Linked DNA regions of Phenylobacterium montanum. The protein of the gene in region 2 interacts with the protein of the main gene of each other region in a pairwise test. Links are inferred from orthologs where the notes say so. Each region holds a gene or a part of one and is shown on either strand. Other genes may lie near its edges.

Region 1 (14,763 bases), 480 kb from region 2 along the record:
GCTTTCGATGTCCAGGGGCGAGCGCTTGTCGCGCCCCCGCTTCATCGTGCGGTACGCGGTCCAGAGCGGGGTGAGGACCCCGTCCATCAAGGGGCCGGTGGCGTCGTCGGGCCGCCCGTCGATCGCAGCCTGAGCCTGCTCGTAGGACAGTTTGGCCGCCGAGCGCATCAGGCCGCGCGCGAACCTGTGGCTCAGCTTGCGGCCGTCCTTGTCGAACACCATGCGTACGGCCAGGCACGCGCGGTTCTCGCCCTGGCGCAGGCTGCACAGGCCGTTTGACAGCCGCTCGGGCAGCATGGGCTCGACCCGGTCGGGGAAATAGACGCTATTGGCCTTCTCCCGCGCCTCGCGGTCCAGGGGCGAGCCGGGGCGGACGTAGGACGCCACGTCGGCGATCGCCACCCACACCACATGGCCGCCGGCATTGCCCGGTGCATCGTCGGCATGGGCGAAGACCGCGTCGTCATGGTCGCGGGCGTCGGCGGGGTCGATGGTGATCAGCGGCAGGTCGCGCAGATCCGTGCGCCCGCCCAGCTCGGGCGCCTGGCCGGCCTCGGCCTCCGCCTCGGCGGCGGCGGAAAAGCCGGTGGGGATGCCGTGGGCGTGGATGGCGATCAGCGAGGCGGCCCGGGGCTGGTCCTCGCGCCCCACCACCTCCAGCACCTTACCGCGCTTGGGGCCATAGCGCGTGTGGGCCGCGGCCGAGAAGCCTGAGATTTGGGCCAGCACCAGGTCGCCGTCCCTCAGTTCGCCCGCCTCGGCCTCGAACAGCACCAGGGTCTCGCGGCTCTTGCGGTCCACCGGCTCGACGCGGATCTCGCGGCGGGATTTGCGCACCACGCCCAGCACCTTGTGCGCGCTCTGGCCCAGGCGCTTGATCACCTTGGCTTCGAAGAGGCCGTCCGCCAGCCGCTCGAAGCGGACCAGCAGGCGGTCGCCCAGGCCCGGCGCCCCGGCCATGGCCTCGTGCGCGCCCGGCGCCAGCCTGACCGCTGGCGCGTCCTCGCCGCCCTTGGCCAGGCGGACATAGAGGTCGCCGTCGGCGTCGCGCTCGACCACGTCGACCACCCCCACCGGCGGCAGGGCGCCGGCCTCGGCGAAGCCCTTGCGGCCGCGCTTGCCCAAGACCCCCTCGGCTTCCAGCTGCTTGACCATCTGGCGCAGGGCGCGCCGGCCCTCGCCCTTCAGGCCGAAGGCCTTGGCCAGGTCGTTCTTGTCCGCCTCGCCCGCCTCGCGCAGGAAGCGCAGCAGGGTGTCGCGGTCGGGCAGCCCCTGGGGCGGGCGGCTGGTCGAGGTGGGGCGCGGTGCGCGCGGCTTGGCCATAGGCTCTCAATAGGCGCGTTCGAGGCGCGCGAAAATGGGCTCTATGCCGGCTCGGCGGCGGCGATCACCGGCGCGCGGCGGCCGGGCCAGAAGATGTTGACCGCCAGGCCGCTCATGATCAGGCCGGCTGCGGCCAGCTTCCAGGCGGGCAGGGGCTCGCCCAGCACCACGGCCGAGGCCGCCATGCCGAATACGGGGACCAAGAGGGCCATGGGCGTGACCGTCGCCGCCGGGTGCCGCGCCAGCAGCCATCCCCAGCAGGCATAGCCGAACAGGCTGTTGCCCACCGCCTGCCAGACCACGGCCGCCCAGGTCGCCGCGTCGGCATGGGCGAAGCCCTCGCGGATCGCCGGCCAGCCGTCGAAGGCCAGGGTCAGGGCGATCAGCGGCGGAAAGGCGAACAGGCTCGACCAGACCACATAGGCCAGCATGTTCACCCGCCCGCTGGCCCGCGAGACGATGTTCCCCCCGGCCCAACTCAGCGCCGCCAGCAGCGACAGGCCAAGGCCAACGGGCGTCGCCGCCCCGCCGCCGGCGTGGCTGAGGATCACGCCCAGCCCGCCGATGGCCAGGATCAGGGCCAGACCCTGGTGCGGCCGCACCTTCTCGCCGGTCAGGGCCATGGAGAGGCCGATGGTGAAGAACACCTGGGCCTGCATCACCAGCGAGGCCAGGCCCGGGGAGATCTGGCCCTTCATGGCGATGAACAACAGGCCGAACTGCCCGGCGCCGATCAGAAGCCCATAGCCGATCAGATGCCACCAGGGGACCTTCGGCCGCTTGATGAAAAAGATCGCCGGGGCAGTCACCAGCATGAAGCGCAGCGCGGCCAGGGTCAGCGGCGGCAGGTGCTGCAGGGCGATGCGGATGACCACGAAATTGGTCCCCCACACCGCCATCACCGCCAGCGCCAGCAGGAAGTGGCTGAGCGGCAGGGCGGCGGATCGATGGGTCATGGCGCAATAGGCGCCTTCGCCAAACGCTGCGACGCCGTCTCCTGAAGCTTGTTGATCGGTTCGGAAATAGGAACCCAGCCTGCAAGTCTCAACCGGCGCCGACTTGATCCAGGACAACGCATCCGTTGGGCGGTTCGGCAGCATCGCCCCGACAGTGGAGAGCCGCCATGGCGCAGATCGCCTTCCATTCCCTGGCCGAGAGCGCCTACCTCTGGACGGCGATGATGGTCGCCGACGAAAAGGGCGTCAGCCATGACCTCTCGCTCATCGAGGTCGGTTCGCCCGAGCACCTGAGGCTGCATCCGTTCGGCAAGATGCCGGTGATGCAGCATGGCGAGCTCTTCCTCTACGAGACCGCCGCCATCGCCCACTATGTCGACCGCGCCTTCGATGGCCCGCCGCTGCAGCCCGCCGACGCAGCGGGCCAGGCGCAGGTGATCCGCTGGATCAGCATCGTCAACGCCTACGTTTTCCCGGTGATGAACCGCTTCATGAAGGAGCGGCTGGTGCGGCCCGCCTGGGGCGCCGAGCCCGACCAGGCCTTCATCGCCTCGGCGCGCGAGCCCCTGGCGCTGCAGATGCGGCTGATCGGCGAGGCCGCCGGCGCCTTGGGCTATCTGGTCGGCGATCGCCTGACCCTGGCCGACTGCTTCCTGTTCCCGCACCTGCTGTTCTTCGGCCGCACGCCCGAGGGCGCGGCGATGCTGGAGCGCTCGCCCCAGGCCGCCGCCTGGCTGGCCCGCATGACCGCCCGGCCCAGCTATGTCGGCGGGGCGATGAGCCGGATGTACGAAGCCTTCGGCAGCCTGCCTCGGCCCAAGGGCCTGGCCTGGGCGGCGGATTGAACGCGGTGGACCTGCGGCGCTGAGGCTACGGTCCGCGCGCCAACCTATTCCGCCGCGGTCTTCTTCGCCGTCGGCTTCTTGGCCGCGGCCTTTTTCGGGGCAGCCTTTTTCGCCGGAGCCTTCTTCGCCGCCCCCGGCTTTTCCGCCTTGGGCTTGGCAGCCTTGCCCTTGGCCGGCTTCTTGCCGCCGCCCTTGGCTTCGCGTTCGGCCAGCAGGGCCACGGCTTCTTCCAGGGTCAGTTCCTGCGGGTCCTTGCCCCTGGGCACGTTGGCGTTGGTGCCGCCGTGCTTGATGTAGGGGCCGAAGCGACCGGCCAGGATCTTCACCGGCTCGCCGTCGGCCGGGTGGGCGCCCAGCTCCTTCAGCGCCGCAGCCCCGGCGCCGCGTGCGCCGCGGCCGCCGCCGGCGCGCTTTTCCGCCAGCACCGTCACCGCGCGGTTCAGCCCGACCTCGAACACCTCGTCGGCGGTCGGCAGGTTGGCGTAGGTGCCGTTGTGCTGCACGTAGGGGCCATAGCGGCCGATGCCGGCCAGGATCATGCCGCCGTCGTCCGGGTGGGCGCCCACCTCGCGCGGCAGGGACAGGAGGCGCAGGGCCTTTTCCAGGTCCATGCCCGCTGGCGGCCAGTCCTTGGGCAGGCTGGCGCGCTTGGGCTTCTCGCCGCCGGTCTCTTCGACGTAGGGGCCAAAGCGGCCGATGCGCAGCCACACGGCCTGGCCGGTGGCCGGGTTCTGGCCGAGTTCCCGGTCGCCGCTTTCAGCGGCCTCTTCCCCATCCGGCGCGGCGATCGGGCGTGTATAGCGGCATTCCGGATAGTTGGAGCAGCCGATGAAGGCGCCGAACTTGCCGGTCTTCAAGGACAGCCGCCCGGTGCCGCAGGTCGGGCACACGCGCGGGTCGGACCCATCGCCCTTGTCGGGGAAGATGTGCGGGCCGAGGGATTCGTTCAGCGCATCGAGGATGTTGGTGGTGCGAAGCTCGCCGATCTCGCCCACCTGGGCGGCGAAATCCTTCCAGAACTCGCGCAGCAGCGCCTTCCAGTCCAGCTCGCCGGCCGAGACCAGGTCCAGCTTCTCCTCCAGCGCCGCGGTGAAGTCGTATTCCACGTAGCGGCGGAAGAACTGCTCCAGGAAGGCGGTGACCAGCCGGCCCTTGTCCTCGGGGATGAACCGGTTCTTGTCCATCCGCACATAGGCGCGGTCTCTGAGCACGGTCAGGATCGAGGCGTAGGTGGAGGGGCGGCCGATGCCCAACTCCTCCATCTTCTTGACCAGTGAGGCTTCCGAATAGCGCGGCGGCGGCTCGGTGAAGTGCTGGTCGGCGCGGGCGGCCAGGACCTTGGCGTCGGCGCCTTCGCGGATCGCCGGCAGGCGCCCGCCGTCCTCGTCCGCCTCGTCGTCGCGGCCTTCCTCGTAGACGGCGAGGTAGCCGTCGAACAGCACCACCTGGCCAGTGGCGCGCAGGCCGGTCTTGCCGTCGGCGCTCTCCAGCTCGACCGTGGTCCGCTCGATCCTGGCGGATTCCATCTGCGAAGCGATCATCCGCTTCCAGATCAGCTCGTAGAGCCGGCCCAACTCGGGCTCCAGCCGCAGCGAGCCCGGGTTGCGCGACAGGCTGGTCGGGCGGATGGCCTCGTGGGCCTCCTGGGCGTTCTTGGCCTTGGTCTTGTAGATGCGCCCGCTCTCGGGGACGTATTCCTTGCCCCAGCGGCCGGCGATGACCTGGCGGGCCTCGTCGATGGCCTCGGGCGAGGACTGCACCCCGTCGGTCCGCATATAGGTGATCAGGCCGACGGTCTCGCCGCCGATGTCGACGCCTTCATACAGCCTCTGCGCCGCCTGCATGGTGCGCTGGGCCGAGAAGCCCAGCTTGCGCGCGGCCTCCTGCTGCAGGGTCGAGGTGGTGAAGGGCGGCGGCGGCGAGCGCCGGCCCGGCTTCTTCTCCACCGAGGCGACCTTGAAGCTGGCCGCCTCGACCGCAGCCTTGGCGGCCGTCGCGTCCACTTCGTTCGAAAGGTCGAACTTGGAGAGCTTCTTGCCTTGGTGCTTGACCAGGCGGGCCAGGAACGGGTCGGTCCCGGCGGTCACGTCGGCGTCGACGGTCCAGTATTCCTGGGTCTTGAAGCGCTCGATCTCGATCTCGCGATCGACGACCAGGCGCAGGGCCACCGACTGGACCCGGCCCGCCGAGCGCGCGCCCGGCAGCTTGCGCCACAGGACCGGCGACAGGGTGAAGCCCACCAGATAGTCCAGGGCCCGGCGCGCCAGATAGGCGTCGACCAGCTCCATGTCGATGTCGCGCGGGTGCTTCATCGCCTCGGTGACGGCCGACTTGGTGATGGCGTTGAACACCACCCGCTCGACCGTGGCGCCCTTGACCGCCTTCTTGCGGTTCAGGACTTCCAAGACGTGCCAGCTGATCGCCTCGCCCTCGCGATCCGGGTCGGTGGCCAGGATCAGGCGGTCGGCGCCCTTCAGCGCGTCGGCGATGTCGGAAAGCCGCTTGGCCGCCTTGGCCTCGACCTCCCAGGTCATGGCGAAGTCGTCGTCGGGCTGCACCGACCCGTCCTTGGACGGCAGGTCGCGGACGTGGCCATAGCTGGCCAGGACCGTGTAGCCGGAGCCCAGGTACTTGTTGATGGTCTTGGCCTTGGCCGGACTCTCGACGACGACGACGTTCATGCGTTCGATCTATAGGGGAGGAAAGAATTACGCCGCAACAGCCGAAGGTTCGCGCGGCGGGGGAAATTGGGGAGGCGGGGCGGCCCTGTCAACCGAAGAAGGCTGCGGCAGTGGCTCAGGACAGGTCGCCCGAGGCCACCAGGCCCCCGGCCAACAGCTCCGCCCGGCCGGCCAGGGCCAGCTCCATCAGGGCGGCATAGACCCGCGGCGCAGGGGCGCCCGTGCTGCGCACCAGCTCGTCGCGCGGGGTCGGCGTGGGCGAGAGCAGGGCGGCGATACGCTCGACAAGGGCCGCGTCCGGCTCCTCGAAGCCGGCCGGGTCGTAGGGCGAAGGGCCAGGCTCGCGCAGACGCGGCGCGTGCTCGATGGCCCGCAGCACGTCCTCGATCCCCTCGCACAGGGCCGCGCCCTGGCGGATCAGGTCGTTGGTCCCCTTGGCGCGCGGGTCCAGGGGCGAGCCGGGCACGGCCAGGACGTCGCGGCCCTGCTCCGCGGCCAGGCGGGCGGTGATCAGGCTGCCGGACCTCAGTTCGGCCTCGACCACCACCACCGCCAGGGACAGGCCGGAGATCAGCCGGTTGCGGCGGGGGAAGTCCTTGGCCTGGGCCCGCTGGCCCGGCGCGCTCTCGCTGACGATGGCGCCGCGCTCGGCCAGGCGCTGGTAGAGGCCGGCGTGCTCGGGGGGATAGATGTCGTCGATCCCGCCGCCCAGCACGGCGACGGTTCCGGTCTCCAGCGCCCCCTCGTGGGCCGCGCCATCGACCCCACGGGCCATGCCCGACACCACCACCAACCCCTCGGCCCCGGCCGCCCGGGCGAGGTCGCGGGCGAAGCGCTGGCCGGCCGCCGAGGCGATCCGCGCGCCGACGACCGCGATGGCGCGGCGCTGCAGAAGGGCCGGATCGCCCATCACCCAGATCACCGGCGGCGGCGGGTCCAGCGCCGCCAGCATGGGCGGGAAGGCGGGCTCGGCGCCGATCAAAAGCCGCGCGCCCAGCCGCTCGCCGGCCTCGATCTCGCGCTCGGCCTCGGCGGGCGAGGGGATGCGGGGCGGCGTCATCCGCCCGCCGCGCCGCGCCAGTTCCGGCAGGGCGTCTAGCGCCCGGGCCGGCGAGCCGAACCGGCGCAGCAGCTGCGTGAAGGTGACCGGCCCCACGGTCTCGGTGCGGGCCAGCCTCAGCCAGTCGCGACGCTCGGCGGCGGAGACCTCGGACGCGCTCATTCCGCCTGGGCGGCCTCGGCGGCCTTCTTGGCCCCGATCTTCGGCTCCTGGCCCTTGAGCAGGCGGGCGATGTTCTCGTGGTGGCGGATATAGATCAGCACCGCCAGGAACACCGCCATCACCACCACCGGATAGCCGGAATGCAGGGCCAGGGCGAACAGCGGGGCCAGGGCCGCCGCGGCAAGGGCGCCCAGGGACGAGATGCGGAAGATCACCGCCACGGCGATCCAGGTGGCGCCGGCCAACAGGCCCACCGGCCAGGCTACGGCGAACAGGGTGCCGAAGAAGGTCGCCACCCCTTTGCCGCCCTTGAAGCCCAGCCAGACCGGGAAGCAGTGGCCCAGGAACGCCGCCGCGCCGGCCATGGACGCCGCCGCCAGGGGATCGGCGCCGGGAGCGATCCGGTCGATGAAGAACCGCGCCAGAAGCGCCGCCACCGCCGCCTTGCCGCCGTCGCCCAGAAGGGTGATCAGGGCCAGGTCGCGCCGGCCGGTCCTCAGCACGTTGGTCGCGCCGATATTGCCCGAGCCCACCTTGCGGATGTCGCCAGCGCCGCCCAGGCGGGTGGCGATCAGGCCGAACGGGATCGAACCCAGGAGATAGCCGCCCAGCAATACGACTGCGATCGCGACCGGTGTCAGTCCAGCCGGCATGGAATCCCCCTTCAAAGCCCTTGACCGGTTTCATCTCATGCGTTCGACGGGCGTGGAAGGGGCGACTTGCGTAGTGCGCCGGCTGCGGCCAAGCTCGGGCGGGGTTGGGGGATGCTCGCATGAAACCGATCTGGCCGGCGGCCGTAGGGCTCGCGGCGATGGCGCTGGCGGCGTTTGCGGCGGCCGAGACGGCATCGGGCGACTGGCTGTACCCGGCTGGCGTTCGGGGCGCGGCCGCCAAGGCCGACGCCAAGGCGCTGCGTCGTCTGCCGGGCTCCAAGGCCGGCTTCACCGACGCCCAGCTGGGCGACCTTGGCCACGCAGTCGACTGGCGGCCCGCCGAGCACCCACCCATGCCGCCTGCGGTGGCCGAGGGGCAGGGGCCAGCCGGCGCCTGCGGCTATTGCCACCTGCCGGACGGCGCCGGGCGGCCGGAGAACGCCTCCCTGGCGGGCCTCCCGGCCGACTACATCCGCCGCCAGGTCGCCGACTTCGCTTCGGGCGCACGCGCCAAGGGCTCCGCCTTCCGCCCGATCCAGCTGATGACCGACACGGCCCAGGGCGTCGATCCCAAGGCGGCGGCCCAGGCCGCCGACTATTACAGCCGCCTGAAGTTCACCGCCCATGTCCGGGTGGTCGAGGCCGACAGGATCCCGCCCTTCGTCGCCGAACACTTCGTCTATGGCTTCGGCAAGGGGACGCGGGTCCCGCTGGGCCAGCGCATCCTCGAAGGGCCGGACTCGATGCAGCGGTTCGAGTTGCGCGACAGCCATGTCGGCTTCGTCGCCTATGTGCCCAAGGGCGCGATCGCCCGCGGCGCGGCCCTGGCGGCCCCTTGCTCCGCCTGCCACGGCGTGGGCCTCAAGGGCGGCCTGGGACCGCCCCTGGCCGGCCGCTCGCCGACCTACATCGCCCGCCAGCTGTTCGCCTTCCGCACCGGGACGCGCAGCAACCCTGAAGCCGCGCCGATGCGCGCTACGGCTGGCGGATTGAACGACACCCAGATCATCGACCTGGCCGCCTATGCGGGGAGCCTCAGACCTTAGGCGTCGCCCCTTTCCGATCGGATATTCGGCGTCCGCTCGATTCGATCGGTATCAATTTACCGATTTGGGCGGACTCTCCATGGCCATGAGCATACAATGCGTTGCATCACCGGCAGCGGCCTTTCGGGCGCCGGTGGCTGAGAGAGACCCCAGTCCGCTCCCGCCTCAATGTGCGAAGGAGCCGACTATGCGGGTGTTCAGCCTGTACGCTCACCGAGTCTATTCGATCGTTCCGGATCTGGTCCTCGATGTCGTCGACGATTTCGATCAGGCCCGCCATCTGGCGCATCAGATATTGCGGCAGCCACCCGTTCCATTGGCGGTTGAGGTGCGGGAGGACGCGCGATTGCTGTTCAGCTTGGATCGGAACGGGGTCTCATGGCCGGCCCGAGGAGAAACCGTCCAATCCCCAGCGGGATTGGAGCCCGACCAGCTGCTGTAGCGCCAAGCCTCACCCCAGCCCGCCCAGGCACACATATTTCAGCGACTGGTAGTCGGCCAGGCCATGGGCCGAGCCCTCGCGGCCGTAGCCGCTCTCCTTGACCCCGCCGAAGGGAGCGTATTCGCTGGAGATGGCGCCTTCGTTGACCCCCACCAAGCCGCTCTGCAGCCGGCCGGCCACGCGCCAGATGCGCTTCTGGTCGCGGGTGCAGAAGTAGGACGCCAGGCCGAACGGGGTGTCGTTGGCCAGGGCCACCGCCTCGTCCTCGGTGGAAAACCGCGCCAGCGGCAGGACCGGGCCGAAGATCTCTTCGCAACTGCCGCGCATGTCCGCCGGCATGTCGGCTAGGACCGTAGGCTGGAAGAAGCTCGGTCCCGCCGCATGGCGCGCGCCGCCGACCAGCACCTTGGCGCCCTGGGCCTTGGCTTCGCCCACCAGGCGCTCGACCTTCTCGATGGCGCGCGCGTTGATCAGCGGGCCGATGTCGAAGGCGCCGTCCTGGGCTGCGCCCACGGTCAGCTTGCCGACGGCGGCGGCCATGCGCTCGGCCAGGGCGTCATATATGCCGTCCTGCACCAGCACCCGGTTGGCGGCGATGCAGGCCTGGCCGGCGTTCCTGAACTTGGCCTTCATCAGGGCGTCGACGGCGATGTCCAGGTCGGCGTCGTCGAACACGATGAAGGGGGCGTCGCCGCCCAGCTCCATCGACAGGCGCTTGAGGGTGTCGGCCGACCCCTTGGCCAGCAGTTTGCCCACCGGAGTCGAGCCGGTGAAGGAGACCTTGCGCACGCGGCTGTCGGCCAGCCAGACGCTGGAGATCGCCGGCGTGCGCTCGCGGCTGGCGGGGATGATGTTGATCACGCCTTTCGGGATGCCGGCCTCCTCGGCCAGGGCCACCAGGGCTAGGGCCGACAGCGGGGTGTCCTCGGCCGGCTTGGCCACGACCGTGCAGCCCGCGGCCAGGGCCGGGCCGAACTTCCTGGCGATCATGGCCATGGGGAAGTTCCAGGGGGTGATCACCGCCGCCACGCCCACCGGCTCGCGCACCGCCAGCATCTTGCGGCCGGCGATCGGCTCGGGGATCACGTCGCCGTTCTCGTGCTTGATGGCCTCGGCGAACCACTCGATGTAGCCGGCGCCATAGGCGATCTCGCCCCTGGCCTCGGCCACCGGCTTGCCCATCTCCCAGGCCATCAGCCGGGCCAGGTCGTCGGCGTTTTTGTTGATCAGGTCGAACCAGGCGCGCAGCAGCGTCGAGCGCTGTTTGGCGGTGGTCTCGCGCCAGGAGGCGAAGGCGGCGTGGGCCGCGTCCACCGCCTGGGCCGCCAGCTCCGGCCCGCCATCGACGCAGGCGGTGATCAGGGCGCCGTCAGCCGGATTGACCACGTCGAAGCGCTGGCCGGATGGGTCGTCGATCCAGCGGCCGTCGATGAAGGCGCCGGTCCTGATCAGGTCCAGGCGGCTGATGCCCAGGGGGTTGGCCGCCGGGCGCTCCAGGGTCGCGGTCGTGGTCATGCGGGCGCTCCGATGATGGGGGATTGGGTCTTTGATATAGGAACCGAACGCGTCATCAGCCGAACCGGTCCTTCAGTTCGAAGCCGGCCAGGGCGCCGGCGAGGTAGAGCTTGCGCAGGCCCGGCAGGGGAAACCGCGGCGGCGGCCGGCGCATGAAGCCGGGCAGGGCGGGCGTGTCCAGCCCCGCCGCGAGCCGAGCCAGCTGGGTGCCGGTCTCGCTGCCCATGGAGACACCCGAGCCGTGATAGGCGCAGCCCATCAGGATGGTCTGGTCCTCCTCCAGCGCGCCGCAATGGGGCGCGAGGTCCGCCGAAAGATCGACTAGGCCGCGCCAGAAATGAGTGATCTCGACGTGGCGCCAGGCCGGGAACATGGTGTGGAACTCCGCCGTCAGCCGCGCGCGGAAGGATCGCGCCGAGGCGTCGCTTCCGCCCAGGCCGCCGCGCCCGCCGAACAGGAAGCGGCCGTCGGGCAACAGGCGGAAATAGTGCAAGAGGGCGCGGCTGTCGTCGACCGCCTGGGTCGAGGTCCAGCCCTGGGCGGCCTGCTCCTGAGCCGTCAGGGGGCGCGTTGCGATGATGTTCGACAGGACCGGCAGCACCCGTCCGCCGATCTGGGGATTGATCTGCTCGGGCGGATAGCCGCCGGTGGCGACGATCACCTTCCTGGCCACGACCGAGCCCGTCGCCGTCTCCAGCCGGTGGGCCTGGCCCTCGCGCCGCCAGCTAGTGACGGCGCTGTGCTCGAACAGCCTGGCGCCGTGGCGGGCGGCCGAGGCGGCGAGGCCGCGCACATAGTTCAGGGGATGCAGGCCGAAGCCCACCGGCTCGCGCAGGCCGCCGACGAAGCCGGCGGAAAGGCCGCGCTCGACCAGGGCCTCAGCGCTGAGGAGTTCGCGCTCGTGGCCGGTCAGCGCCAGGATCTCCTCGCGCTCGACCTTCTGCTCGGCGAAGGCCCTGGGGCTGTGGGCCATGGTCAGCTCGCCCCCGGGCTGCGGCTCCGCCTCGATCGCCTCGTCGCGCAGGACGCCGGCGACCCGCTCGACCGCGGCCAGGGTCAAGGCGTGATAGCGCCTCGCCTCGTCCGCGCCCCAGCGCTTGGCCATGGCGGCCAGCCCCAGCTTGTCGCCGCCCGGCACGCAGAAGCCGCCGTTGCGGCCCGAGGCGCCCCAGCCGATCGGCCCGGCCTCCAGCGCCACGGCCCCGATCCCATGCTCGCGGGCCAGGTGCAGGGCGGCGGAAAGGCCGGTGAAACCGGCGCCGATGATGGCGACCTCGGCTTGGATATCGCCCTCCAGGCGGGGGAAATCCCGCCCCGGCCGGGCGGTCGTCCGCCACAGGCTGTCGACCTCCGTCAGGTCATAGGTGTCGCCGTCATAGAGGGCCATGGGCTCAGAGCGCCTTGTCCAGCACCACGAACTCCAGGCCCGCCACCCTTGGCGTACCGAAGCGGGCGTCGTCGTACGGGAACGGCTTGCGCGCCCCAGTCAGCCGATAGCCGCGCCGTTCGTACCAGGCGATCAGGGTGTCGCGCAGGTGCACGACGGTCATCTCGGTCCGCCTGGCCCCGAGCGCCGCGGCGTGCGCCTCGGCCGCCTCCAGCATGGCCCGCCCGACGCCGCCGGCCTGCAGGCCGGGCTTGACCGTGATCATGCCCAGATAGGCGTAGCCCTCGTCGATGTGCGGCTCGACCATGGCGCAGGCCAGGATGTCGCCGCCGGCCTCCCGGCGCAGCAGGAGCAGGCTCGGCGTAGGCGTCGCCGCAAGCTCCTCGGCCAGCAGGGCGAGGCTGGTCCGCTGCCCGTCGATATAGCTGGCCTCGGTGGTCCAGCCGGCTTCAGCGCCCTCGCCGCGATAGGCGGAGTTGACCAGCTCGACCACGGCCGGCAGGTCGGCGTCAGTGGCGGGTGCGATGACGAAGTCGGGCATGTTTCAGTTCACCGAAAGCAAGCCCTTCCCCCAGCGAGGGGGAAGGGTGCTTCTTGGCCTCAAGCCGCCGCCTTGATCTCCTTCAGGGCCGGCAGGGCCTCGTCCAGCGCCTTCCTGATGGTGCCGACCAGCTGGTCGATCTCGGCGTGGGTGATCACCAGCGGCGGGCTGAACACGATCGAGTCGCGCACGGCGCGGACCATCAGGCCGTGCTTGATGCAGAGGTCGCGCACGATCAGGCCGGCCGGGCCCTCCTTGCCGCCGAAGCGCTTGTTGGTGCCCTTCTCGGCGACGATCTCCACCGCCCCGATCAGGCCGACCGAGCGGGCCTCGCCGACCAGGGGATGCTTGGCCAGTTCGGCCAGGCCCTTGGCCAGGTAGGGGCCGGTGTCGGTGCGGGTGCGCTCGACCAGGCCCTCGCGCTCGATGATCTCGATGTTCTTCAGCGCCACGGCCGCAGCGGTCGGATGGCCGGAATAGGTGAAGCCGTGCACGAAGTCGTCGCTGACGCTGCGCAGGGCCTCGACGATGAAGTCCGCCACGCCCACGGCCGAGATCGGCAGGTAGCCGGAGGACAGGCCCTTGGCCATGGAGACCAGGTCCGGCTTGATCCCGTAGTGGTGGAAGCCGAACCATTGGCCCAGCCGCCCGTAGCCGCAGATCACCTCGTCGACGGCCAGCAGGCAGCCGTACTTGCGGCACAGGGCCTCGACCTTGGGCCAGTAGCCCTCGGGCGGGATGATGACGCCGCCGGCGCCCTGGATCGGCTCGCCGATCACCGCGGCGACCTTCTCCGGCCCGACTTCGAGGATCTTGCTCTCGATGGCGTCGACGGCGCGCTGGCAGAAGGCCTCGGGGTCTTCGCCGAAGCCCTCGTTGAACTGGTAGGGCTGCATCACATGCTCGATGCCCGGCACGAACGGCCCGCCCTGGGCGTGCATGTGGCTCATGCCGCCGAGGCTGGCGCCGGCGATGGTCGAGCCGTGATAGGCGTTGTTCCGCGCGATCAGCACGTTGCGCTCGGGCTGGCCCTTGAGCTGCCAGTAGTAGCGGGCGAGGCGGATGATGGTGTCGACCGCCTCCGAGCCGGAATTGTTGAAGAACACGTGGCTCAGATTGCCGCCCATCAGCTGGGAGATCTTGGTCGCCAAGAGCACGGTCGGCGGCGAGGCGGTCTTGAAGAAGGTGTTGTAGTAGGCCAGCTCCAGCATCTGGTCGTAGGCGACCTTGGCCAGCTCCTCGCGGCCATAGCCGACCTGAACGCACCAGAGGCCCGCCATGCCGTCCAGGAGCGGCGTTCCCTCGCCGTCGAAAATGGTCGAGCCCTGCGCCCGGGTGATGATCCGGGCGCCGCCCAGATCCTGCATCAGCTTGTGGTCCTGGTGGCAGGGCAGGTGGTGGGCCACGTCCAGGCGGCGCAGCTCGGCGATGTCGTAGTTCTTCAGGGTCATGACGCAGTCCTCAGATCGGAAGCGGCCAGCTCGCCGCGCAGGGCGCGGCCGAGCAGGCGGAAAAAGCCTTGGCTGTCGGGATTGGCCTCGACCTGCCATTCGGGATGCCACTGCACGGCGACGACCGGAGCCCCGTTGATCTCGGTCGAGATCGCCTCGACCACGCCGTCCGGAGCGACGGCCTCAACTTTCAGGCCCGAGCCCAGCCGGCCGATCCCCTGGAAGTGGACGGAATTGACTGTCAGCTCGGTGCGGCCCAGGCTTCGCGCCAGGACGCCGCCCGGGGTCAGAGCCACCGGATGGAAGTGGTCGAACATCGCGTCAAAGCTGACGTCCAGCGGGGCATGATGAGCGATCAGGTCGGGATTCTCGCTGGTGTCCCGGCGCAGCGCGCCGCCAAAGGCCACATTGAGCTCCTGCAGGCCGCGGCAAACCCCGAACACGGGCTTGCCGAGGTCCATCATCGCCTTGGCCAGGCTGAGGGTTATTTCGTCCCGCCCAGGGTCGAAGGGGCCGGGTGCGTCGTCGATCGCCTCGCCATAGCGGTGCGGTTGAAGGTTCGAGGGGCTGCCGGTCAAGAGCAGGCCATCTAGCCGCGGGGCCACCTCCTGCGCGCTCATCAGGTCGGGCATGGCGGGAACCAGCAGGGCCGCGCAATCGGCGAACTTCATCGCCGCCCGCACATAGCGGTTCATGACCGC
Region 2 (14,659 bases):
ACCAAGGATCTCGCCCTCTTGGTCGGCGACCGCCAGGGCTGGCTGAGCACCGAAGGCTTCATCGACAAGATCGCGGCGAACCTGACCAGGGCGCTGGCGGCTTAAAATTCCCTTCCCCCCTTGCGGGGGAAGGAGGGGCCCGCCCGCGAAGCGGGTGGGAGGATGAGGGGTCGCGCCGGCCCCTCACTTCTTTTGCGCGCTGCTTTCTCGGAGAGGGCAGCGCAACCCCTCATCCTCCCATGGCTTCGCCATGGGCCCCTCCTTCTCCCGCAAGGGGAGAAGGGTTGATCATCCCGCCAGCGCGGCCTTGACCGCCGCAACACCCTCGGCCGCCTTGACGCCGTCGGGGGCGCCGCCCTGGGCGAAGTCGGGCTTGCCGCCGGCGCCCTGGCCGCCCATGGCGACCACCGCCGCCCGCGCCAGATCCGCCGCGTTGAAGCGGCCGACCAGGTCCGCGGTCAGGGCCACGGCGATCGAGGCCTTGCCCTCATTCACCGCCGCATAGGCGACGATCCCGTTGCTGGCCAGGCGCTTCCTCGCTTCGTCGACCAGGGGGCGCATGTCCTTCGGGGACACGCCCTCGACCACCCGGCCGTCGAACTGCACCCCGGCGATGGTCTCGACGCTGGAGGCGCCGCCGCCACCGCCCATGGCCAACTGCTTCTTGGCTTCGACCAGGTCGCGCTCCAGCTTACGGCGTTCGGCCACCAGGGCGTCGATCCGCGCCGGGACCTCGGCGACCGGGACCTTGAACTGGTCGGCGAGCGCCTTGGCCACCGCCGCCTGGTCCAGCAGGAAGCGGCGCGCGGGCTCGCCGGTCAGGGCCTCAACGCGGCGGATGCCGGCCGCAACGCCGCCCTCGCTGACGATCTTGAACAGGCCGATGTCACCGGTGCGGCCCACATGGGTGCCGCCGCACAGCTCGACCGAATAGGCGCCCTCGCCCTCCAGCGCCCGGCCGAGGGTCAGGACGCGCACGCTGTCGCCGTACTTTTCGCCGAACAGGGCCACGGCGCCCGCGGCGATGGCCTCGTCGGGGGCCATGACCTCGGTCCGGGCCAGCTGGTTCTGGCGGATCACCGCATTGACCTCGGCCTCGATGCGGTCGAGCTCGTCGGGGGTCAGCGGGCCGCCGTGCGAGAAGTCGAAACGCAGGCGCTCGCCGTCGACCATCTGGCCCTTCTGGGCCACGTGCGGGCCCAGCACATGGCGCAGGGCCGCGTGCAGCAGGTGCGCGCCGGAGTGGTTGGCGCGGGTGCGCAGGCGCCGCTCGGCGTCCACCGCCAGGGTGACCTTGTCGCCGACCGCGAGACGGCCCTGCTTGATCTCCAGGGTGTGGGCGAACAGGTCGCCGGCCTGCTTTTGCGTATCGACCACCAGGGCGCGGCCGCCGGCCCACTCCACCTCGCCGCGGTCACCGGCCTGGCCGCCGCTCTCGGCGTAGAAGGGGGTCATGTCGAAAAGGGCTTCGACGGTCTCGCCGGCCTCGGCCGCGTCCACCACGGCGCCGTCCCTGACCAGGGCCAGGGTCTCGCCCGCGCCCGAGATGTCGTCGTAGCCCGTGAACATGGTGGCGCCCAGGCGATCGCGCAGGGCGAACCATTCGGCCGACTGGGCGGTCTGGCCGGAGCCGGCCCAGCTCTCGCGCGCCATCTGCCGCTGGCGATCCATGGCGGTGTCGAAGCCTTCCAGGTCGACGGTCAGGCCCTTGGCGCGCACCGCATCCTGGGTCAGGTCGAGGGGGAAGCCGTAGGTGTCGTAGAGCTTGAAGGCGGTCTCGCCGGAGAGGACGCCGCCGGCGGAAAGGCCCGCCGTCGCCTCTTCCAGCAGCGTCATGCCGCGGCCGAGGGTGCGGCGGAAACGCTCCTCCTCCTGGCGCAGGGTCTCGACCAGCACCGGCTGGGCGCGGACCAGTTCGGGATAGGCCGCGCCCATCTGCTCGACCAGGGCCGGGACCAGGCGGTGCATCAGGGGGTCCTGGGCGCCCAGGATGTGCGCGTGGCGCATGGCCCGGCGCATGATCCGGCGCAGGACGTAGCCGCGACCCTCGTTCGAGGGGGTGACGCCGTCGGCGATCAGGAAACAGGACGAGCGCAGGTGGTCCGAGATCACCCGGTGGCTGGGAGCGTGCTGCCCCTCGGCCTTGACCCCGGTCAGCTCGACGCTGGCGGCGATCAGGTTTTTGAACAGGTCGATCTCATAGATGCTGTGCACGCCCTGCATGATGGTCGAGAAGCGCTCGAGCCCCATGCCGGTGTCGATCGAGGGCTTGGGCAGCGACACGCGCCCGCCGTCGGCGGACTGGTCGAACTGCATGAACACCAGGTTCCAGAACTCCATGAACCGGTCGCCGTCCTCGTCCGGCGAGCCGGGCGGGCCGCCGGCGACAGACGGGCCGTGGTCGTAGAAGATCTCCGAGCAGGGGCCGCAGGGGCCGGTGTCGCCCATGGACCAGAAGTTGTCGCTGGTCGGGATGCGGATGATGCGGTCGTCGGAAAAGCCGGCGATCTTGCGCCACAGGACCGGCGCCTCCTCGTCCTCGGCGTAGACCGTGACCAGCAGGCGATCCTTGGGCAGCTGGAAATGCTTGTCGATCAGGGTCCAGGCGAACTCGATCGCGCCTTCCTTGAAATAGTCGCCGAAGGAGAAGTTCCCCAGCATCTCGAAGAAGGTCAGGTGGCGGGCGGTATAGCCGACATTGTCCAGGTCGTTGTGCTTGCCGCCGGCGCGCACGCACTTCTGCGACGACACCGCCCTGGGCGCAAAGCGGGTCTCGGCGCCGGTGAAGATGTTCTTGAACGGCACCATGCCGGCGTTGACGAACAGAAGCGTGGGATCGCTCTGCGGCACCAGAGGCGCGGACGGCGTCACGGCGTGCCCATTGTCCCCGAAATAGTCCAGGAAGGTGCTGCGGATCTCTTTCAGGCTAAGCATAGCGGCTCCGGCGTCGGACGAAGGACCCGTCCGCGTTACATAGGTTTCAGGCCTCCATATAGAAAAACCGGCCCCGCGTCGCCAAGCTGCGTTTGGATGGGCGCGCTCCGGAAGCGTGCGGCGTCGTCTTTCGCTAGGGCGGTCGAGATCGGATGGAATAATATCCGCTCATCCCGGCGAATGCCGGGACCCAGATCATAAAGCTCCAGACGGTCGCCAATTTCTTCAGGATCCAGGTCCAAAGCCTGCGCCATAGGATCTGGGTCCCGGCATTCGCCGGGATGGGCGGTTGAGGAGGGGCGCTGGCCCAAGATTCGACCTGTCCCGAAACGAAAAGGACGCCCAGGGCTCGGGGGGGCCCGGACGTCCTTCCATCGCTGCGGCCGTGCGGGGTTCGCTTCGGCGACTGGCGGGTCAGCGGGATCCGCCGAAACGAAGCGGCCGCGGCGAAGCCTATTCCACGTCGTCCGGAGGCCCGCCGACCAGGAGTTCCTCCTCGATCACGTCGGCCTTGCCGCGCACGGCCTTTTCGATCTCGGCCGCCATGTCGGGATTGGCTTTCAGGAACTCGCGGACATTGTCGCGGCCCTGGCCGATACGCTGGCTGTTGTAGGAGAACCAGGAGCCGGACTTCTCCACCACCCCGGCCTTGACGCCCAGGTCGATGATCTCGCCCAGCTTGGAGATGCCCTGGCCGTACATGATGTCGAACTCGACCTCGCGGAACGGCGGGGCGACCTTGTTCTTGACCACCTTGACCCGGACATTGTTGCCGATGATCTCGTCGCGCTGCTTGACCGAGCCGATGCGGCGGATGTCGAGGCGGACCGAGGCGTAGAATTTCAGCGCATTGCCGCCGGTGGTGGTCTCGGGACTGCCGTACATCACCCCGATCTTCATGCGGATCTGGTTGATGAAGATCACCAGGGTCTTGGCCTTGGAGATCGAGGCGGTCAGCTTGCGCAGGGCCTGGCTCATCAGGCGGGCTTGCAGGCCGGGCAGGCTGTCGCCCATCTCGCCCTCGATCTCGGCGCGTGGCGTCAGGGCCGCCACAGAGTCGATCACGATCACGTCGACCGCGCCCGAGCGCACCAGGGTGTCGGTGATCTCCAGCGCCTGTTCGCCGGTGTCGGGCTGGGAGACCAAGAGGTCATCCAGATTGACCCCCAGCTTGTGGGCGTAGGAGGGGTCCAGCGCATGTTCGGCGTCGACGAAGGCGGCGGTGCCGCCGGCCTTCTGCACCTCGGCCACCACGTGCAGGGCCAGCGTGGTCTTGCCCGAGCTTTCCGGCCCGTAGATCTCGACGATCCGCCCCTTGGGCAGGCCGCCGATGCCCAGGGCCAGGTCCAGGCCCAGCGACCCGGTCGAAACGGACTCGATCTCGACGATCTTGCCCTTCTCGCCGAGCTTCATCACCGAGCCCTTGCCGAAGGCCTTGTCGATCTGGCTCAGCGCCGCTTCCAGCGCGCGCCGCTTGTCCGCGTCATCCCGTCCCACGAGTCTCAACACCGTCTGGTTCATTTGCGATCCGACCTTATCCCACGATTCTCGCCGCCGCCCGGCCGCGTCGCCCACCGGCCATCGCCCGCGAACAGGATCGGACTGTACATGGTTTGTTCAGGTTGGCAATACGTTCTCATCGTGAGTTGAAAACTGCTTTCGCGACGGAGCCACCCAACGGATCAGTGGTAGGTCGGCTTAGTCCCGTCCTCGTATCGAAAATCGATCCGGGGCGGGATGGGTCGGTCCGCCGGCGCCACCCCGCCGGGCAGATCGCGATAGACCCGTTCCGGGCACGAGAGGAGCAGGCCGGCCTCGTTCAGAATGGGGCGAGCCGCGACCATCTCGGCGTCGGTCAGGCTCCAGAGCATTCGGCCTTCGCCCAGGTTCTCCAACCTTCCCCTGCCCGGCTCGCAATTGATCCAACACCCAAGCTGTCCGAAACTCAGGACCGGCGCGGAGAGATGCCGCTCGCACAGAAGGTTCTGTTGGCACAGATCCCTCAACAACGGGTGTTTCTCCTCCCAGAACCGTCGCGTCGCGTACCCCCACCAGTTGTCCATTTCGCTTCTGCAGACTTGCCCCCTTGGAGCGAAGTAGGGCGGGACACTGCTGTCCATTGGATAACCGCGGGGCCGGCATAGAGCGTCGCGGATGAATACGTAGCCGTATTCGGCGCCCATGCTCGTGGCGGCCAGGCGCAGCAGTTCGCTGCTCACAGCCAATGGATCCCCCTGCACAGGAAAAAGGAAATGCGCGTGCAGAGAGCGTTGGCGCCCCGCCGGGGGTTCGCCGACATAGTCCCTCCGGTCCCAGGGCGCCCATCCCGTCGCATCGCCACCAAAGGCGATACGGTTGCGTTCAGCGCCAACCGCCTCGCGAAAGCCGTCGAGCATGAGGCCGTTGGCGCCCAATGCCCCTTGCAGTCCTCCACGTGCGATCTTTTCAAAGGACTTAGGCTTGATGAGGCGGCTCCGGTCCTCCCCAGGGACATGATAGCTCGCGTATCGAATTTCCTCGAACAGCCCGCATTTCTTGGCGGCGGCGACCATGAACTCTGCAGCAGGCTCGATCCCCGGCCAGACGGAGCCGTGCACATCGACGCCGCAGATCAGGTTTTCCCGCCAGTCGACATCCAGCGCCCAGCCGATCTGGCGCAGATCAAAAATGTCCGAGGTCACGAACATGAGCGGAATGCCTTAGCCATGTCGCGCATGCGCATAAATTCGGCGAGGGCGACCCTGTTGGTAAAATCATTGAGGCGGCGAATGCCCGGCACGTCAGGCATTTCCTCCTGGCGCTCTTCCGGCTTTTGGCGAGGAGACCAGGTTTCGTAGGGCCGGAAGTTGTACCCCACGTCCAACTGGGGCCTGACTATCGCCAACACGTCGGGCCGCCGTACGCTCTGAACGACCATACCCGTGCAGTTCGTGAAGCTCAGATTGAAGCAGATCTCCTTGAACTCGTTTGATCTCGCTAATCGTAAAGCTTCTTCCACTCCGTCGTCGGCATGGCCCGTTTCGAGGCCGCGTGAAGATGTCACCTGCGGGCGCCCGCGCAGCAATACCTCATCGTATCCCTCCGGCCTTTCGGGCAAATCCATGTTCGGCGTCGAGCCCAACAGGATGTCGCCATAACCGTTCGTCGGGACATAGATGCGAAGCTGGGGCGTCCTGCCCGGCATGCTGTTGATCGCGGCGCGGATCGAGCTGACGGTCGCAACCGGCCATTTGCTTCCATCGGAAAGCTTCGCACTTCGCCAAACTGGGTACTCCAAACCACCGACGATCCTGCGGTCCGGTTCGGTTCCGATGGGCGGATGCTGGACCGTATAGACCGGCTCAGCCGGCTGGACCTCGAAGGGGTCTGGCGGTGGCCCGTTCCCTCCGATCCCGCCGTTGCCGCCTTGGATCGGAATCAGCCGCCCGCCCTCCAGATGGACCGGGCCGACGCCCCACGAACTCGTCGGGCTGGCAGGGGCGTTATCAGCTTGCGGCGTTCCGGTCTCGCCGGGTGTTGGCCCGGCGTCGCCGCCGTCCGTCCAGCGGCCACGCCAGTCGCGCGGCTGTTCCGGACTATATTTCGCCAGAGCATCCTCGACGGTCGCAATCCGCACCGCTCCCCGCCAGTCCAGTTCGGTCAGCCGCAGTTGCAGCGCGGCTATCATGGCCCGCGGTTCGTGACCGCAGTTCAGCGCCTCAGCGACCACGCGAAGGCCGGCCGACAGGCCGGCGACATCCAGCTCGCGGCCATAGGCGCCCTTGATCAGGACATCGAGTTCGCCAGCCGGGCGCGGCGCCAAACCCGAGACTGTCGTCCGCAACAACGGCACGCCAGCCAGGGACAGGCCATCCGGGCCAAAACTCAGTCCGAGCGCGCCGGACCCGTCGGCCAGCCGAAAACGCCGATCGTAGACGGTCAATCGAGCCTCCTGAATTTGGGGAAAGGCTCAGCTTATATGTTCTTATTTTGTTCTGGTCAAGGTGGGTATGTCAGCGGCGTTTGTCGGCCCTCGGCGTCCACCCGCCTAAGGCGCCGTCACCGTCACCTTCAGGAACGTCGCTGGGATCGACGTCTTCCCCTTGTCCGCGCTGGTGTTCTGGGCCTCAAACAGGCCGTAGAGCTGGTCCAGCAGGGCGCCGTCGCGGCCGTCTTTCCGCGCCGCCTCGAAGGCGTTCATGGTCGGGCCGTAGTAGTCGCGGAAGGCGTCGACCAGGGCCGCGGGCTGGTGCGGGTAGTTGAAGACGTAGGTCTCGCGGGCGAAGGCGATGTTTTCGCGCGGCGCGCCGGCGGCCCCGAAGCGGGCGGCGACCTCGTCCTCCACGCCCCACAGCATGGGGCTGACGAAGCCCTCGGGCGGGGGCGGGGAGAAGGCGGCGCTGATCTTGAGGATCTGGGCCACGAGGGTGGGATCGCCCGGGATCCAGTTGCCCATGACGACGCGCCCGCCCGGTTTGGTCACGCGGAGCATCTCCCTGGCCACGTCCATCGGCCGCGGGGCGAACATGGCGCCGAAGATACTGACCACCAGGTCGAAGCTGTCGTCGGCCAGGCCTTCGAGATTGGAGGCGTCGCCCTCCTGGAAGCGGCAATTGGCGAGGCCGAACTCGCGCGCGCGCCGGTTTGCGGCCTCGACCAGGTTGGCGGCGATGTCGACGCCCAGGACCTCGGCCCCGCGCTGCGCCTCCGGGATGGCGGTGGTGCCGTCGCCGCAGCCCAGGTCGAGCACCTTCATGCCGGGGCCGACGCCCAGGCTCTCGACCAGGGCGTCGCCGCTCTCGCGCATGCTGGAGGCGATGCGCGTGAAGTCACCCTTTTCCCAAAGCGCCTTGTTCGGATTCATCGAATGGTCCCTTCTCACCCTGCCGCGCCGGCCGCGGCCTGCCTGAAGCGATGGAACGGGAACTGAAACGTGAGAAAGCGATACATTAGCGGAAGACCGCGGCGGAGCGAAGCGCCCGCGGGCACACCGCGGCGCGTCGCTTTTCAGTAGGCCACGCGGCGATAGTAGCGGCGGGTGGTCAGGGGGTGGTCGCGCATCACCTCCAGGTGGGCGCTGACCCGCTCCAGCACCGTGGCCAGGATCACCGGCGAGATCAGGGCGCGGACCTCGGCCGAGATTCCCGGCAAGGCGAAGGCGGCGGCGTCCAGCACCAGCAGTCGGTCGGTGTGGCCGTCGGCGAAGCGCTCGACGCGCTCGGCCAGGGGGCGGGCCTCGTCCTCGCCCTTGAGCACGATCAGGCTGACGCCCGGCTCGACCAGTTCCAGCGTGCCGTGGAAGAAGTCCGAGGCGTGGACCGGGCGGGTGCGGATCCACTGCATCTCTTCCAGGATGCACATGCCGTAATAGTGCGCCTGGGGCCAGGCGGCGCCGGCGGCGGTGACGATGGGGCCAGCGCCCTCGGCGATAAAGGCGGCCATGCCCCTGGCCTGGGGTTCGAAGGCGCGCTTGATCTCCAGCAGCAGGGCCGGCAGGCGGGCGAGTTCGGCCAGGGCGGCGTCAAAGCCGGCGAATTCGCCACGGTGGCGCATGACGGCCAGGACCAGGATCAGGGACTGCAGATAGAAGGACTCGCACGAGGTGTCGTCCTCGGCGAAGTTGACCAGGGCGTAGTCGGCCAGGGCCGCCAGGGGTGAATCTCCGTGACCGGTCAGGGCGATCACCGCAGCGCCGCGGGCCTTGGCGACCTCGGCGACCGCAAGGCTTTCCGCGGTGGTTCCCGACAGCGAAGGGATCACCACGATCGATTGCGGGCCGAGGGCGGCGTGGCCGGTCAGGACCAACTCGGCCGGCCGCTCGAGGTAGGCGGGAAAGCCGGAGCGGCGGCGCAGCAGCTCGAAGGCGGGCTGCATGAGCAGGCCCGCGCCGCCTGTGCCGAGGAAAAAGAGATTGGCGGCGCCCTTGTCCAGCAGGGCGTCGACCGCCGCCGTGATCGGCTGGGCCAGGGCCACGGCGCCGGACTGGATGCGCAGGAAGCGCGGCTCGTCGAAGTTCAGCATGGCCGCGCCCGTTCTGTTGTCAGACATCTGGATTGCGGCGCACTATTTCAGGGCGTTCACGGCTGTCAAGCGGACCGGCCTATGCCTTGACCAAATCGCACGGTTCAGGCTCCTTTCGCAAGCCGTCGCCTTGTCCGACAACCCGGAACCCATGACCTCTCCCCTCGCCCTGCAGGAACGCTCGGTCGCCGCGCGGCTGCGCCAGCAGATCCTGGCGTTGATCCGCTCGCAGGGCTGGGGGCCGGGGCGCCGGATTCCGACCGAAGCCGCCCTGAAGGCCATGTTCGGCGCTTCCCGGCCGCCCCTGCGCGAGGCGCTGAAGCGGCTGGAGCAGGAAGGGGTGATCGTGGCCGAGCACGGCCAGGGCCGCTTCGTCGCCCCCGCCGCCGCCGCGCGGGTCGAACGGCCGGCCACCGCCTTCGAGAGCCTGACCGAGATGCTGCGCCGTTCGGGTTACGAGGCTCAGACGCGGCTGTTGTCGGTGGGCGAGGTCGGCGCCGAACCGGAGGTGGCCCAGGCCCTGGGCTGCGCCACGGGCGCGCCGGTGCTCCGGCTCGAGCGGCTGCGCACTCATGCGGGCGAACCGCTGATCTATTCCCTGGCCTATGTCCCGGCCGCGCGCCTGCCTGGGCCGCTGTACGAGGCCGACTGGACCGCCTCCCTGATCGCGCGCCTGTCCGAAGGCGGTCCGCCGGTGCGGATGTCGGCGGCCACGGCGAGCGCGGTTGAGCTGCCGGCGGAAACCCAGGGCCGATGCCGGTTGGGCGGCTTCGGCCCGGCCATGCTGATCGCCGAGACCGGCTATGACGCCGCCGGCGCCCCCGCCCTGTTCGCGCACGACTATCACCGCGGCGGGCTATTCTCGTTCAGCTTCGCCCGCACCCGGCTTGGAGCCGATGCTCGGGGATCGATCAGCCAGGCCGCGCGGCTGGCCGCCGATCTGCGCGCCCTGATCGCCGAGCAGGGCCTGGGTCCGGGCGACCAGCTGCCGACCGAGGCGCAGCTGACCGCGGCTTTCGGCGTCTCCCGCTCGGCCCTGCGCGAGGCCCTGAAGGGGCTGGAGCAGGATGGGGCGATCCGGGCCGAGCATGGCCGGGGCCGCTTCGTCACCGCCCTGGCGCGGATCGAGGTCGCCCGGCCGATCACCGCCTTCGAGAGCGCCACCGACATGATGCTGCACGCCGGCCTCGACCCGACGCCGCGGCTACTGGACTTGGCCGAAGAGCCCGCCCCACCCGAGATCGCCGAGGCCTTGCGGCTGGCCGAGGGCGCGCCAGTGCTGCGGATCGAGCGGGTGCGCCTTGACGGGGCGGCGGCGATCCTGGCCTCGACCGACTTCGTGTCCCCGGCCCTGCTGTCCGCCGAGGCGGTCCGCTGCGACCGCGGCGGCTCGCTGACCGCGCTGCTGGAGGCGGCGGGCCGCCGGCCGGTGATGTCTACCGCCAAGGCGACCGCCGCCGCCCTGCCCGCGCACCTGCAGGCCCGGCCCGAATTCCGGGACTTTGGCCCGGCCTTCCTGATCGAGGAGACTTGCTACGACGCCGCCGGCGAGCCGGTGCTGGCCTCGATCGAGCATCACAAGGGCGCGGCCTTCTCGTTCGGCTTCGTGCGGCGGTAGGCGCCGCAGCCGTTGCGTGGTTCGAGACGCGCCCCTGACGGGGCGCTCCTCACCATGACGAGGCTTTTTGCGGTTCACCCAATCCAGTCATGGTGAGGGCTCGCGCAAGCGAGCGTCTCGAACCACGCAATCCAGATTGCGCCATCCATTTCCCAATGGCCCTCAGCGCAGAATCTGCTGCAGGAAGGCCTTCGCCCGCTCGGTCTTGGGTTGGGTGAAGAAGGCCTCCGGCGCTCCCTGCTCGACGATCTCGCCGCGGTCCATGAACACCACGCGGTCGGCGACCTGACGGGCGAAGCCCATCTCGTGGGTCACCACCACCATGGTCATGCCCTCGCGGGCGAGGCCGAGGATGGTGTCCAGCACCTCCTTGACCATTTCCGGATCGAGGGCGGAGGTGGGTTCGTCGAACAGCATCACCTCCGGCTCCATGGCCAGGGCCCGGGCGATGGCCACCCGCTGCTGCTGGCCGCCGGAGAGCTGCTGGGGGAACTTGGCCGCCTGGTCGGACAGGCGAACCTTGGCCAGGTAGGCCTCGGCGCGCTCGTGGGCGGCCTTGGCCGGCAGCTTGCGCACGACGCGCAGCGGCAGGGCGCAGTTCTCGACCACTGTCAGGTGCGGGAACAGGTTGAACTGCTGGAACACCATGCCGACCTGCCGGCGCGCGGCCTCGACGGCCTGGGGCTCGCGGGTCAGGCGCTGGCCGCCGACCCGGATCTCGCCCTGGTGGAAGCCCTCCAGCGCGTTGACGCAGCGGATCAGGGTCGACTTGCCCGAGCCCGAAGGGCCGCAGATCACCAACCGCTCGCCGGGCGCCACGGTCAAAGACACGTCGGTCAGGGCGACGAACGCGCCATAGCGCTTGAACAGTCCGCGGATCTCGATCGCGGGCGCGGCGCCTTGGGCCTGAATTTCGCTCATCGCATGTGCGCCCGGTTGAAGTGGCGCTCCAGCCTGGCCTGGAGGACTTCCAGCACCATGGACAGAAGCCAGTAGATCAGCGCGGCGGTGATCATCATCTCCAGGTGCCGGAACTCGGTCTGGCCCTGGGTGCGGGCCAGGTACATCAGCTCCCAGACCCCCACCACCGAGACCAGCGAGCTGTCCTTCAGCATGGCGATGAACTGGTTTCCGGTGGGCGGAATGATGATGCGCATGGCCTGGGGCAGGATGATCCGGGCCAGGGTGTCGAAGGGCTTGATGCCCAGGGCCCTCGCCGCCTCCCACTGCCCGCGGGGGATGTTCTCAATCCCCGCACGGAAGATCTCGGTCATGTAGGCGCCATAGCAGAGCGACAGGGCCGCAACGCCCGCGGGGATAGGTCCGATCACGATGCCCAGCTGCGGCAGGCCCAGATAGATCATGTAGAGCTGCATCAGGAGCGGCGTGCCCCGGAACAGCGAGGTGTAGAAATTGGCCACGCCGAGCGCGACGCCGTTCTGCGACAGCTTGGCGATCGCCCCCACCATGGCCAGGAGCGAGGCCAGGACGATGGAGATGGCCGAGATGTAGATGGTGGTCACCAGGCCTTGGGTGACCAGAAAGCCGATCTTGCGCCGGATGAAGTCGAAGCTGAGATCAAAGGAATAGAAGAAGTAGAGCAGCAGGCCGGCCAGGCCGAGCCAGACCAGCGCCATCTGCCAGCGCAGCGCCAGCCTGACCCACACGCGCCAGGCCAGCGCCACCAGCACGGCGGCGAGGGCCGCGCCGATGACATCGGCGGGAAGGTCGGCGAGGGTTTTGACGCCCGCCTGCTTTGCGGCCAGCGAGCCCAGATGGACGTACCAGAGCAGGCCGAACAGCATGGCCAGGGCGGGCGCGAACACCACCGGGCGGGACATCAGCGGCGGATAGTCGACATTGTCCGGATGCTGCATGACGCCCTCGCCTCAGCCTGCCGACCGATCGCGGCCGGCCCCGCGTTCGCGCCAGAAATCGTTGGCCTGGAGCCACCAATAGGTCGCCTGCACCGCCGCCCGGCCGGCCGGGCCGCCGTTCCAGTCCAGGCCGAAGGGGGCGAACAGGCGGTGACGGTCGCTGTCGCCGGCTATGGCCTCGGCGATCACCCGCCCGCCGATGGCGGTGGTGTTCAGCCCATGGCCGCCGAAGGCGGTGCAGGACCAGAGGCCGGGGCCGAGGGGGCCGATCTGCGGCATCAGGTGGCGGGCATAGGCCATCAGCCCGGACCAGGCGATCTCGACCCTCAGATGCTTCAGCTGGGGATAGGTCGAGGCCATGGTGTCATGCAGCAGGGTCGCGAGACGGCGCGGCTCGGAGGTGCGGGTGGTGATCTTGCCGCCCCAGAGGATGCGCCGGCCGCCATCGACCAGGCGGTAGTAGTCGCCGGCCCGGCGGTTGTCGCCGATGCCGGCGCGGGTGCGGATGGCGTCGCCGATGGCCTCGGGATCGGGCTCGGTCAGCATGACGTAGGTGGCGATGGGCAGGAAGCTGCGCGCCAGGGCGGGCACGAGATGGCCGGTATAGCCGCCAGAGGCGATCAGCACGTCCCGGGCGCGGACCTCGCCGCCGGCCGTGCGCACGCGCGGCGCCGCGCCGTCATGCTCCAGCACGAGGGCCGGCGAGGCCTCGAAGACGCGCCCGCCCTCGACCTCCAGGGCGCAGGCGATCGCACGGGCGTAACGTAGCGGGTCGATGTGGAAGGCGGCGGGGTCGTAAAGCGCCTGGTAGTAGCGCTCGGACCGCAGCAGGCTGCGCACCTCCTCGGTCGGCTTGAACTGGACCTGATAGTCGAACTCCCGCGCCAGCCAGTCGCGCCGGCTCTGCAACGCCGCGGCGGCGTCATAGCGCATGGTGCTCATCACGCCTGGGGTGCGGTCCAGACCCTCGGGTTGCAGCCGCCGGATATTGTCCTCGACGATAGCGACGCCCTCGATCGAAAGGCGGTGCAGGGCCAGCGCGGTCTCGGGCCCCGCCCGGCGGGCGATCAGGTCGTGGCCCGCGGAATAGCCTGGCGAAACGAAACCACCATTGCGCCCCGAAGCGCCCCAGCCGACCCGGTTGGCCTCGAGCAGCACCACCGACCTGCCGCGGCGAACGAGGTGAAGCCCGGCGGTCAGGCCAGCGAGGCCGCCCCCGACGATGCAGACATCCGCCTCCAGCGTCCCTTGCAGGGCCGGCCGCGCGGATGCGTCGGCGGGCAGGCCGCGCCGGTAGAAGGTCTCCACATAGGCCGAGTCCGTCTGCCCGCTCACTGGGTGTAGTCGCGCCCGTACCACTTGCGGGTCAGGTTCCCCAGCGTGCCGTCGGCGCGCATCGCCTGGATCACGTCATGCAGCTTGGCGGTCCACTGGGGGTCATCCTTGTCGGTGACGATCGCCAGCGGCTCCTTGTAGGCGATGGTGTTCGGAATGATCTTGATCGGATAGCCGCTCTTGATGGCCCGCAGCGCCGTCTGCTCCGGCGCCAGCACCGCGTCGATGCGCACCCCGTCGCCCAGCCTCAGGTCGTCGAACGGCAGCATGGAGTCGGCGTAGGTGTGCACCTGGCCGGGATTGACCAGGTACTTCACCGGCGGTGCGCCCGGATCGTCGATGGCCAGGCGGCGGCGAATATAGTCCTCGGAGGTGGTGGCGGTCTCGACCCCGATCTTCTTGCCGTTCAGGTCGGCGGCGGTGCGCGCCTTGCTGTTCCTGTGCACCACGAAGACATAGGGGCTGTAGTAATAGACGCTGGCGAAGGAAACCACTTGCGAGCGGGCCTTGGTGGGGGTGATCGAGCCGATCGCCACATCCCAGCGGCCATGCCAGTGCCCGCCGGTCATGGTCGCCCAGTCGGGGGTGTCGAAGCGGGTCTTGACCCCCAGGCGGCGCGCCACCTCGTTGGCCACGTCGATGTCGAAGCCCACCAGCTGGTTGCGGTCGTCGAGGAAGCTCTGCGGCGGCCAGGCGCCGTTGGTGGCGACCTTCAGCGTCTTCGTCGCCATGACCCGGTTCAGGGTCGCTCCGGCCTCGGCCATGGTCGCCGTGAGCGTCCCCAGGGCCAGCAGGGCTGCGACCAGAAACTTGCGCATGAAACCTCCCTGAACACGCCCGCCGAATTTAACGATCCTGCGTCACAGACTCGCACCTTGTCAGACAAGGATCGAAC

What was found.
Region 1: the proteins of recA (region 2) and dprA interact in binary tests that used the Bacillus subtilis proteins (3 or more experiments, as listed by UniProt). The link is inferred for Phenylobacterium montanum from one-to-one orthologs.

The regions. Positions count from the first base shown.
Region 1 is NZ_CP073078.1:5,392,631-5,407,393, forward strand. The notes cover bases 4,975-7,939. They hold dprA (DNA-processing protein DprA), read right to left. Parts: upstream 7,028-7,939; coding sequence 5,921-7,027; downstream 4,975-5,920. Other genes in these bases: topA (type I DNA topoisomerase), read right to left, coding at 4,975-5,805; plsY (glycerol-3-phosphate 1-O-acyltransferase PlsY), read right to left, coding at 7,024-7,680; KCG34_RS24740 (c-type cytochrome), read left to right, coding at 7,800-7,939. Outside these bases: rnr (ribonuclease R), read right to left, coding at 1-1,323; KCG34_RS24715 (EamA family transporter), read right to left, coding at 1,365-2,279; KCG34_RS24720 (glutathione S-transferase family protein), read left to right, coding at 2,447-3,124; more of topA, read right to left, coding at 3,169-4,974; more of KCG34_RS24740, read left to right, coding at 7,940-8,726; KCG34_RS24745 (hypothetical protein), read left to right, coding at 8,914-9,168; KCG34_RS24750 (NAD-dependent succinate-semialdehyde dehydrogenase), read right to left, coding at 9,178-10,683; KCG34_RS24755 (NAD(P)/FAD-dependent oxidoreductase), read right to left, coding at 10,739-12,070; KCG34_RS24760 (GNAT family N-acetyltransferase), read right to left, coding at 12,075-12,611; KCG34_RS24765 (aspartate aminotransferase family protein), read right to left, coding at 12,671-14,062; KCG34_RS24770 (gamma-glutamyl-gamma-aminobutyrate hydrolase family protein), read right to left, coding at 14,059-14,763. UniProt on the Bacillus subtilis protein: Protein that helps load RecA onto ssDNA during transformation. Binds cooperatively to circular ssDNA, is able to bridge different segments of DNA. Favors the loading of RecA onto SsbA- or SsbB-coated ssDNA and formation of RecA-DNA filaments.
Region 2 is NZ_CP073078.1:4,910,862-4,925,520, reverse strand. What follows is about bases 2,422-5,282. They hold recA (recombinase RecA), read right to left. Parts: upstream 4,456-5,282; coding sequence 3,388-4,455; downstream 2,422-3,387. Other genes in these bases: KCG34_RS22500 (hypothetical protein), read right to left, coding at 4,617-5,282; alaS (alanine--tRNA ligase), read right to left, coding at 2,422-2,934. Also shown: KCG34_RS22515 (NADP-dependent isocitrate dehydrogenase), read left to right, coding at 1-105; more of alaS, read right to left, coding at 289-2,421; more of KCG34_RS22500, read right to left, coding at 5,283-5,621; KCG34_RS22495 (hypothetical protein), read right to left, coding at 5,612-6,856; KCG34_RS22490 (class I SAM-dependent methyltransferase), read right to left, coding at 6,962-7,777; KCG34_RS22485 (SIS domain-containing protein), read right to left, coding at 7,921-8,961; KCG34_RS22480 (GntR family transcriptional regulator), read left to right, coding at 9,086-10,552; KCG34_RS22475 (amino acid ABC transporter ATP-binding protein), read right to left, coding at 10,715-11,473; KCG34_RS22470 (amino acid ABC transporter permease), read right to left, coding at 11,470-12,429; KCG34_RS22465 (NAD(P)/FAD-dependent oxidoreductase), read right to left, coding at 12,442-13,764; KCG34_RS22460 (transporter substrate-binding domain-containing protein), read right to left, coding at 13,761-14,582. UniProt on the Bacillus subtilis protein: Multifunctional protein involved in homologous recombination, DNA repair and competence.